One region of the Streptomyces sp. NPDC005576 genome, then DNA from elsewhere that is predicted to be linked to it. Evidence: riboswitches for the same ligand, from Rfam matches in the RefSeq annotation. Region 1 holds a riboswitch; each other region holds the start of a gene.

The links. Region 1 has a riboswitch for cyclic di-AMP ahead of ACFYPN_RS06680 (M23 family metallopeptidase). Riboswitches for the same ligand answer to the same signal wherever they lie in the genome.
Positions count from the first base shown of each region.
Region 2: it holds a riboswitch for cyclic di-AMP, as region 1 does, so the genes downstream of both, ACFYPN_RS24850 (LysM peptidoglycan-binding domain-containing M23 family metallopeptidase) here and ACFYPN_RS06680 (M23 family metallopeptidase) in region 1, are expected to answer to the same signal.
Region 3: it holds a riboswitch for cyclic di-AMP, as region 1 does, so the genes downstream of both, ACFYPN_RS32785 (M23 family metallopeptidase) here and ACFYPN_RS06680 (M23 family metallopeptidase) in region 1, are expected to answer to the same signal.

Region 1 covers NZ_JBIAJC010000003.1:109,509-112,709, reverse strand. The annotation lists gene ACFYPN_RS06685 (GntR family transcriptional regulator) at 1-42, opposite strand, end outside; gene ACFYPN_RS06680 (M23 family metallopeptidase) at 381-1,145, opposite strand; cyclic di-AMP (ydaO/yuaA leader) riboswitch at 1,158-1,326, opposite strand; gene ACFYPN_RS06675 (pitrilysin family protein) at 1,544-2,926, opposite strand; gene ACFYPN_RS06670 (pitrilysin family protein) at 2,953-3,201, opposite strand, start outside.
Region 2 covers NZ_JBIAJC010000014.1:128,153-131,353, forward strand. The annotation lists gene ACFYPN_RS24845 (SGNH/GDSL hydrolase family protein) at 1-522, opposite strand, end outside; gene ACFYPN_RS24850 (LysM peptidoglycan-binding domain-containing M23 family metallopeptidase) at 697-1,608, opposite strand; cyclic di-AMP (ydaO/yuaA leader) riboswitch at 1,613-1,768, opposite strand; gene ACFYPN_RS24855 (tyrosine-protein phosphatase) at 2,197-3,000, shown strand; gene ACFYPN_RS24860 (DUF6126 family protein) at 3,103-3,201, opposite strand, start outside.
Region 3 covers NZ_JBIAJC010000032.1:19,788-22,988, reverse strand. The annotation lists gene ACFYPN_RS32790 (PP2C family protein-serine/threonine phosphatase) at 1-1,010, shown strand, start outside; cyclic di-AMP (ydaO/yuaA leader) riboswitch at 1,358-1,511, shown strand; gene ACFYPN_RS32785 (M23 family metallopeptidase) at 1,523-2,578, shown strand; gene ACFYPN_RS32780 (aldo/keto reductase) at 2,755-3,201, shown strand, end outside.

The sequences.
Region 1 (3,201 bases):
CTCACGGATTGCCGTGCATACCGAGTGCGCGGGAATGCGCATGTCCGAACCTCCGCCTTAATCCCCGCGAAACGCGGCCGATCGAAGCCTGCACCGTGACTCTATTGCAATCTGCGTGAATTTCCGATGGCGTACCGGAATTCGCACATATCTTTTGCCTGCGGTGTCTGCCTGCGGGAGGGGTTTCGGGTGATATGCCGAAGCCGCGATATGCCGGAGCCCCGGCGCGGGGCCGGGGCTCGGGGGCGATCGGCACGGGTCCGGGCCGGCCTCCATCGGTCGTCGGTCAGGGGTGTCCGGCGGCGGTCGCGCCGGACGGCGGGCGACCCGGGCGGGGTCGGGCGCCGTGGGCCCCGGCAGCGGCGGGTGGGGCCGCGGGGTCAGGCGGTGAGGCCGTGGGCCCGCAGATACGCCACGGGGTCCATGTCGGAGCCGTACTCCGGTCCGGTGCGTGCCTCGAAGTGCAGGTGCGGGCCGGTCGCGTTGCCGGTGGCGCCGGAGAGGCCGATCCGCTCCCCGGAGGAGACGCTCTGGCCGGCGAGGACACCGATCGAGGAGAGGTGGCCGTACTGGGTGTACGTGCCGTCGGTCATCCGCAGCACGATGTTGTTGCCGTACGCGCCGCCCCAGCCGGCCTCGACGACCGTGCCCGCGCCCACGGCGAGGACGGGGGTCCCGGTGGCGGCGTGGAAGTCGACGCCGGAGTGGCTGCCGGAGGACCAGAGGGAGCCGCTCGACTGGTAGCCGGTGCTGATGTAGGAGCCCGCGATGGGCAGGTGGAAGGAGTTCAGCCGGACGCGCTCGGCGGCGCGCGCGGCGCGGGCCTTCGCCTCACGGGCTTCCCTGACCCGTACGGCGGCCTCGGCCCTGGCCTTGGCTTCCGCCTTCGCCCTGACTTCCGCCCCGCGCTGCTGGGCCTCCGCCTGGTCGGCTATCCGGTCCGCGATGGAGTCGCCGAGCGTGACGGCCCCGATGAGGCCGGTCGAACCGGGTGACGGGGTGGTGGGGCCGACGGCGAGTGCCGGGGAAGCCATCGAGCCGACGACGCCGGTCGCGGCGAGGGCGCAGGCACCGGCGAACCGGGCGGTGGTACGCGTCAGACGGCCCGGGGCACGATGGGTCCCGGTGGCACGGGTGAACGCCATGGAGGAGCGGATCCTTTCCTTCCTTCTCGCCTACCGGGTTAGCTGACGGGTTCGGAGCAGGAAGGTCTCCTACGGGCGTTCGCGTCTCTCACGAGACGCGGGTGCCCGATTCACCCCAGGGACTTCACGGGTCCCCGGCTCCCCAGGCTCGCGCCTGACGGGGACTCGGCGATGACTGTCCGGCACCGCGAGTGCGGTACACAGTCGACGGACAGCCGGACCGACGCTAGGCCGCGGCGCTTTCGATCACCAAACGGACAGCGGGTTTTGTAGCACATCCCACAGGGCAGACGGGCATGCTCCCGGCAAAGGGGACAAACAGCGCGACCCCGGCGAGAGATCTCCCGCCGGGGTCGCGCTGCCGGGGCGTACCCGGTCGTCGTGCGAAGGACGGCCGGTCAGCCGTTCACGACCGTCACCTCGCCGATGCCCAGCGCGCGGACGGGCTCGGCGATCTGCGACGCGTCGCCCACCAGGACCGTCACCAGCCGGTCCACCGGGAAGGCGTTGACCACCGCGGCGGTCGCCTCGACCGTGCCGGTCTCGGCGAGTCGTGCGTACAGGTGGGCCTGGAAGTCGTCGGGCAACTGCTGCTCGACCTGGTCGGCGAGGGTCGCCGCGACCGAGGCCGCCGTCTCGAACTTGAGCGGGGCGACCCCCACGAGGTTCTGGACGGCGGTCTCGCGCTCGGCGTCCGTCAGCCCGTCCGCCGCGAGGGTCCGCAGGACCTTCCAGAGGTCGTCGAGCGCGGGGCCCGTCGACTCGGTGTCCACCGAGCCGCTGATGGCCAGCATCGCCGCACCGGCCGGCCCGGAGTCCGGGCCGCCGGCGGTGGAGCGGAGCACCTGGGCGAAGGCGCGTACGCCGTAGGTGTAGCCCTTCTCCTCGCGCAGCACCCGGTCGAGCCGCGAGGTGAGCGTGCCACCCAGGCAGTACGTACCGAGGACTTGGGCGGGCCAGACACTGTCGTGCCGGTCCGCGCCGATGCGGCCGATGAGCAGCTGCGTCTGCACGGCTCCGGGGCGGTTGACGATGACCACGCGGCCGGTGTCGTCCGCGGTGATCGGCGCCACCGGGCGGGGGGTGCCGGCGTTGCCCGACCAGTCGCCGAGGGTGTCGGCGAGGAGGGCGTCCAGGTCGATGCCGGTGAGGTCGCCGACGACGACCGCGACCGCCGTGGCGGGGCGGACGTGGGCGTCGTAGAAGGCGCGGACGGCGGCGGCGTCGATCCGCCGCACGGTGTCCTCGGTGCCCAGACGCGGGCGCGACATCCGGGCGGTGGCCGGGAACAGCTCCTTGGAGAGCTGCTTGGCCGCGCGGCGCGCGGGGTTGGCCTGCTCGTGCGGGATCTCGTCCAGGCGGTTGCCCACCAGGCGCTCGATCTCGCTGTCGGCGAAGGCGGGGGCCCGCAGCGCCTCGGCGACCAGGCCGAGCGCCTTGGCCAGCCGGGAGGCGGGCACCTCCAGCGAGACCCGGACGCCGGGGTGGTCGGCGTGCGCGTCGAGGGTGGCGCCGCAGCGCTCCAGCTCGGCGGCGAACTCCTCGGCGCTGTGCTTGTCGGTTCCCTCCGAGAGGGCGCGCGCCATGATGGTGGCGACGCCGTCCAGTCCCTCGGGTTCGGCGTCGAGCGGCGCTTCGAGGTGGATCTCGACCGCGACGACCTGCTGGCCGGGGCGGTGGCTGCGGAGCACGGTCAGCCCGTTGGGCAGGGTGCCGCGTTCGGGCGCGGGGAAGGCCCAGGGACGGGCGGTTCCCGGGGTGGGCTGCGGGTGGAAGTCCATGGCTACTCCAGTCACGGCGGCGTCGCTCACTTGCCGTCCTCCTCGTCGGCGTCGGTCTCCGCGCCGTCCTCGGCAGCGGTCCCGTCGTCCGGCTCGGCCGGTTCGACCGGCTCGTAGACCAGCACGGCACGGTTGTCGGGGCGCAGTGTGGCGGCCGCGACCTCCCGCACCTCGTCGGCGGTGATGTCGAGGACGCGCCCGACGGCCGTCAGCGCGAGCTGCGGGTCGCCGAAGAGCACGGCGAAGCGGCAGAGTTCGTCGGCACGGCCGGAGAC
Region 2 (3,201 bases), on a different contig from region 1:
GCAGTGGTAGCGGTCCGCGATGGCCCGCAGGTGGACGTTGTAGGTGGCGATCTTGCCGCGCATGTGGCGCAGCACCGGCACGCCGCGGGTGTCGAAGCCGGTGGTGACCATGACGGTGCCGACCGCGTCGGTGAGTTCGGCGACCGCGCGCTCGAAGCGTTCGGCCAGGTCGTCGGGGTCCGTGCCGGGCCGGATGACGTCGTTGCCCCCGGCACAGAAGCTCACCAGGTCCGGGGCGAGCTTCTTGGCGCGGGGTACCTGCTCCTCGACGATCTGGTCGAGGAGTCGTCCGCGTACCGCGAGATTGGCGTACCGGAATTCTCCGTGCGGGGAATCGGAGTTCGTCGCCCCGTCGAGGACGGGAAGCTGATCCGCGAGGAGAACCGCGAAACGGTCCGCCCAGCCGACATAAGTCCCGTCGGGTCCGGGGTCTCCCACTCCTTCGGTGAAACTGTCGCCGATCGCCGCGTACGACCCGATGATGTCTGTCTTCTGGATTCTCGAACCGTCTGCCACGACCACATATCCTGCCTCTTCCCATGTGACCTGTGCGACCGTAAGAGGGGGTTGACGTGGGGTGAGATAGACCACCCGGTCAGTTTTTGGTAAAGCCGGAATAAGTAGAGGGGCGGCACGCTTGCGCGTACCGCCCCTCCAAGCCCTGACGGATCGTGACGACCGTCAAGCGGAGTTGTCTCAGATGGAGACGCCGTGGAGACGCAGGTAGGCGATCGGGTCCACGTCCGAGCCGTAGCTCGGGGTGGTGCGGATCTCGAAGTGGAGGTGCGGGCCGGTGACGTTGCCGGTGGCACCCGAGAGGCCGATCCGCTGGCCGCCGGTGACGGTCTGGCCGGCCTGGACCATCAGCTGCGACTGGTGCGCGTACTGGGAGTACATGCCGTCGGCGTGCTTGATGATGACCTCGTTGCCGTAGGCGCCGTCGTAGCCGGCGGAGACGACGGTGCCGGGGCCGACGGCGCGGATGACGGTGCCGGTGGCGGCGCTGAAGTCGGAGCCGGTGTGGTAACCGCTGGACCACATGGAGCCGGAGGCGTGGTACTGGGTCGTGACGGTCGCGTTGGCCACCGGGGTGGTCCAGCCGGAGCTGTTGCTGTCAGCGGCATTGGTGGCGGTCGCGGCGGACTCCGTCGCGGTCGCCGGGGCGGTCTTCGTTCCGGTCGTGGCCGCCGTCTTCGCCTCGGTCTTGACCTCGGTCTTCGTCTCGGCCTTCGCGGAGGAGGCGGCCGAGGAGGACGCCGTGGACGCCGAGCCGGACGCCTGGGCGCCGAGCGTCAGCTTCATGCCCGGGAGGATCAGGCTCGGGTTGCCGCCGACGACCTCGCGGTTGTCCTGGTAGAGCTTCTCCCAGCCACCCTTGATCTTGTGCTGGGCGGCGATCTTCGCCAGGTAGTCGCCCGGGACGACCTTGTAGGTCTGGGCGGACTGCTGGGCGGACTGGGCAGCGGCGGGGGCCGACTGCTCAGCGGCGTGGGCGCCCGTGGCTCCGAGGAGCGGCAGGGCGAGAACGGCGCCGCCGGCTCCTACGGCGAGGACGCCGCGAGCGATCGGGCCGGACTTCTTACGACGGTGCTTACCCGGGATGGGCATGGTGAATTCCTCTCCGGCGCCTACGAGGTGAGCTGTCGGGTTCGGGCTGGAGATGCCCGGTCGCATGGAAACGCGACTTCACCCCGAGCCGTCCGGAACAACTCCGGTCGGCGGCTTACCTGGGTCCCCCGCTCCTGCCACGCATCAGTGAGTGCGAATTCCGGACGGCGGCAGGATTAGGCGGTCCGTCCGGAGTGATGGTGAACGTAATCGAGCCGGGCCGGACGGAACAAGCCATCGCAAGCGGAACGGAATCCCCGTGGCGATATCGGCCCGCTTTACCGGTCACCCTCCGTGGATTATGGATCTTGGCATTCCGCACGGCGGAAGGACCGCCCTCCGGCGACTCGGCCACGCAGGGTCACGGATATGATCCCGCTCACCAGATCACCCACCATTTCCCCCATAAACGGATGATGTTGGCTAAATTCAATACATTACGGACATGTCGCGCAGGTCACTGATGACGGTTCCTCAGCGACCGAGGAGCCGCCCGCGGCACTTCGGGTCCGAGGAGCGATGTCGTAGGGTCGCGACGAGCCGACGTCGGCGAGCAGCGCCGGCGCCCAGAAGCACCGAGGAGCCGCTGTGACGCAGGTGCCGCAGTTCTCGCCGGCCGAGCCCGAGCTGAGCGGGGTCCGTAACTTCCGGGACGTGGGCGGACTGCCCACCACCGACGGACGACGGGTACGGCACGGGAGGCTGTTCCGCAGCGGTCACCTCGCCGCCGCCACCGCTGAGGACGCCGTCTTCCTCGGCCGGCTCGGCCTTCACACGGTCTTCGACTTCCGCAATGCGGCCGACCAGAAGCTCGACGGCTTCGACGTGGAGCTGCCGGGTGTGCGCAACGTCCGCATCCCGCTCTCGGACCCCGCCGACGGGGCGGGTTTCTGGCGTCTGGTGCGGGAGGGCGACCTCGCTCAACTGCGCTCGCTGCTCGCCGACGGCAAGGGCAGGGCGCGCATGCTCGCGTCGTACCGCTCGATCATCACCGACCGCACGGCCGAGCACAGCCGGGTACTGCACGCGCTGGCGGAGGACAGCGTGCCGGCGCTGATGCACTGCGCGGCGGGCAAGGACCGGGCGGGTCTGACGATGGCGGTGACCCTGCTGGCGGTCGGGGTGGAGCGCGAGGCCATCGCGGCGGACTACCTCAAGTCCAACGACGCCCACCGCCGGTACCGGCTGCGGCGCGGCGACAGCGCGGACCCCGCGGTCTCCGCCGAGGTGCTGAGCCTGCTCAACCCGCTCTTCGGCGCGCACATCGACTACCTGGACGCCGCCTTCGCCACCATCGAGGAGGAGTGGAGCACCTCGGAGCGCTACTTCGCCGAGGGGCTGGGACTGTCCGGGGAGGTCCGGGAGCGACTGCGCGAGAGGCTGCTGGACTGAGTCCGTGCGTCCGGATCGGGCTGGATCGGGCTGGGGCGGGGAGCCCCGCAGCGGCGAGTCGGGACCGTCGCCGTGGGGCCGCCCCGGCGTGAGCGGGACCCGCTACCGGTTGCCGCCGGCGACGGCGAACAGGATGTAGAGGAAGGCCGCGACGACGTGCCCGGCCACCAGGTAGGCGACGAGCCGGATGACCATCCCGCG
Region 3 (3,201 bases), on a different contig from region 1:
CCCTGTTCGTCGCTGCTCCCCTGATCGCCGCGCCGTTCGCCTCCCGGGCCGGCACCGTCCGGATCGGCGTCGCGTCGCTGACCGCCGTCATCGCGATGCGGGTGTACGTGGGAACGCTCGGGCAGATCGTTCCGATCATCGAGACGCTCACCGTGGCCACCGCGGCCGTGTTGGCGCTCGTCATCAACGGAGTCGTCCGACGCGGCAACGAGCAGCTCGCCTCTGCCCGGATCATCGCGGAGACCGCCATGCGCGCGGTGCTTCCCGTGCCGGCCGACCGGGTCGGCGGACTCCACGTCGCCGCGCGGTACGAGGCGGCGCAGGCGGACGAGTACGTCGGCGGAGACCTGTTCGCCGTCGCGGACACCCCGTACGGGGTACGCCTCGTACTGGGCGACGTCCGGGGCAAGGGGCTCGACGCGGTGGAGGCGGTGGCGGTGATCATCGGCGCGTTCCGGGAGGCCGCCGAGCAGGAGGAGTCGCTGGAGGGGGTGGCGCAGCGGCTGGAGCGCGCGCTGGCCAGGGACGCGGCGCGGCGCGGGGGGCTCGATCCGGTGGAGGGATTCGTCACCGCGGTGCTCGCCGAGATTCCGCCGGGCTCCGAGACACTGCGGATCGTCAACCGGGGCCACCCCGAACCGTTGCTGCTGCATGCCGGAGGAGCGCTGGACGTGCTGCGGCCCAGTACGCCCGCGCTGCCGCTCGGCATGGCCCTGGGCACCTGGCCGGACCGGGTGGACGAGTGGGACCTCCCGCCGGGCGCGACGCTGTTGACCTACACGGACGGGCTCTCCGAGGCGCGCGACCGGGCGGGTGTGTTCTACGACCCGGCGGAGCGGCTGCGCGGCCGGATCTTCCCCGGTCCCGACGAGCTGCTCTCGGCACTCACCGACGACGTCCGGCTGCACACCGGTGGCCGTTCGACGGACGACCTGGCGCTGCTCGCGGTCGCCCGGCCGGCGGAGGACCAGCCGGCACGCCGGACCACCGTGCCGATCGTGGGCCGCTGACGCGATTACGGCCTTCCCGGAGCCTCTGCGATCTCCCTCCGGACGCCGACGGTGTCCGTCGGCGTCCGGCAGTGTCCCTCGGGGCCCGTCGGGGTGGTGTGTGGAGGTTCGGCCGACTCGGCGACGGTCCGTAGCAGCACGGTGCCGCTCGATAACAGATGACATACCGTCAGATAATCCGGGGTGCGGAGTCTGCTCGCAAGTCGCCCCGATGAGTGCATGAATGCCCAGGTAAATCCCGGCCCGAAGCAGGAATGATCAAGGGGAGCGGCTTGGAATCGGAGCCGTCTGTCTATTAACGTTCGATAACGCAGCGCGGTCGTCCCAGCCGTCGTCAGAGACGGCGCCGTGCGCGAGCGCCGAATTCCGCAAGGGAACCGGGGAACCACCTTCTTGGGGTGAATCGGACACCTGTGTCTCGGAAGAGACACCGGGCGTCCGTAGGAGACCTTCCTGCTCCGAACCCGTCAGCTAACCCGGTAGGCGAGAAGGAAGGAAAGGAGTGCGCCCACGTGGCGTCCAACCAGCCTGCCCCCGAGGCCCCGTCACCCTTTGCCACCCGTGAGGGGTTCGGCTTCCCCGGCGACGCCGACAGGGCCTGGGAGGAATGGAACCCCACCGAGGATTCCCTCCGCCCCGTACGCGGCCGGCACCGCGTGGCCAAGCAGCGCGGTCTCGCGCGTAGTTCCACCGTCCTCGGCGTCGGCGTCATCGCGGCCGTCGGTGCGGGCGGCATGGCCACCGCGCAGAGCAAGCCGCCGGTCTCCATCTCCCTTCCCGATTCGCTCGCGGACAGTCTTCCCGACGCCAAGTCCCTCCCCGGGCTGGGTGCTCTGATCACCGCGGTCGAGTCCGACACGCCCACCGCGCCGGTGGTGGCGTCCGCGCCGCTCACCGCGGCCGGGCTCACCACCGCGAAGACCGAGCAGGGTGCCGCCGACGCGGGCGAGGCACTGCGCGCCCGTATCCTCCAGCAGGCCGAGCAGCAGCAGTCCGCCGCCGACGCGGACGCCAAGGCGGCGGAGGAGGCGGCGGCCGCGACCAAGGCCGCCACCGAGGCGGAGAAGCAGCAGGACGCGGCCACGGCGAAGGCCGCGGCGGAGAAGAGGGCGGCCGAGGAGGCCGCGGCGAAGAAGGCCGAGGCCGAGAGACTCGCCAAGCTCGCCGCCAGTTACTCGCTCCCCACCTCCGCGTACACGATCACCTCCACCTTCGGCGAGGCCGGCACCATGTGGGCCTCCGGGCACCACACCGGCCTCGACTTTGCGGCGCCGACCGGTACCCCGGTCAAGGCCGTGCACGGCGGGACGGTCAAGTCGGCGGGCTGGTCGGGCTCGTACGGGTACCGCACGGTCCTGGAACTCGACGACGGTACGGAGATCTGGTACTGCCACCAGTCCTCCATGGACGTCGTCGCCGGCCAGCAGGTCAGCACCGGCGACACCATCGGCCGCGTCGGAGCGACCGGCAATGTCACCGGCCCGCACCTCCACCTCGAAGTCCACACCCCGGACGGCGCCGGCATCGACCCGATGGCCTGGCTGACCGGCATGGGCCTCACGGTCTGACGCCGCCCTCATCCCCGGCAGCCCCGACGCTCCCCCGACGTCAGGGCTGCCGGACCCTCCGTGCTGCCAGGATCCTGCCGGAAGCGCGCCGGAGCCGCTGTTGGAACGGCCGACAAAAGCCGCTTCCGAGGCCCGGAGCCGGAATACGGTCGGGCGTCCGCTCCGTTGAAACCCTCATGGCTACTTCCCTTCGCAAGCTCGGAACGTCCGGCCTCGAGGTCTTCCCGCTCGCTCTCGGCGGCAACGTCTTCGGCTGGACCGCCGACGAGGCGCACTCCTTCGCGGTGCTGGACGCCTACGCCGCGGCCGGCGGCAACTTCGTCGACACCGCCGACTCGTACTCGGCCTGGGCCCCCGGAAACCAGGGCGGCGAGTCGGAGACGCTGATCGGCAAGTGGCTCAAGGCCCGCGGCAACCGCGCGGACGTCGTCGTCGCCACCAAGGTCGGTGCCCACCCCCAGTACCGGGGACTCGCCCCCCACACGATCAAGGGCGCGGTGGAGGAGTCCCTGCGGCGGCTCGACACCGACCACATCGACCTCTACTACACGCACTTCGACGACGAGAGCGTCCCGGTGGAGGAGATCGTCACCGCCCTCGACCACCTGGTGAAGGAGGGCAAG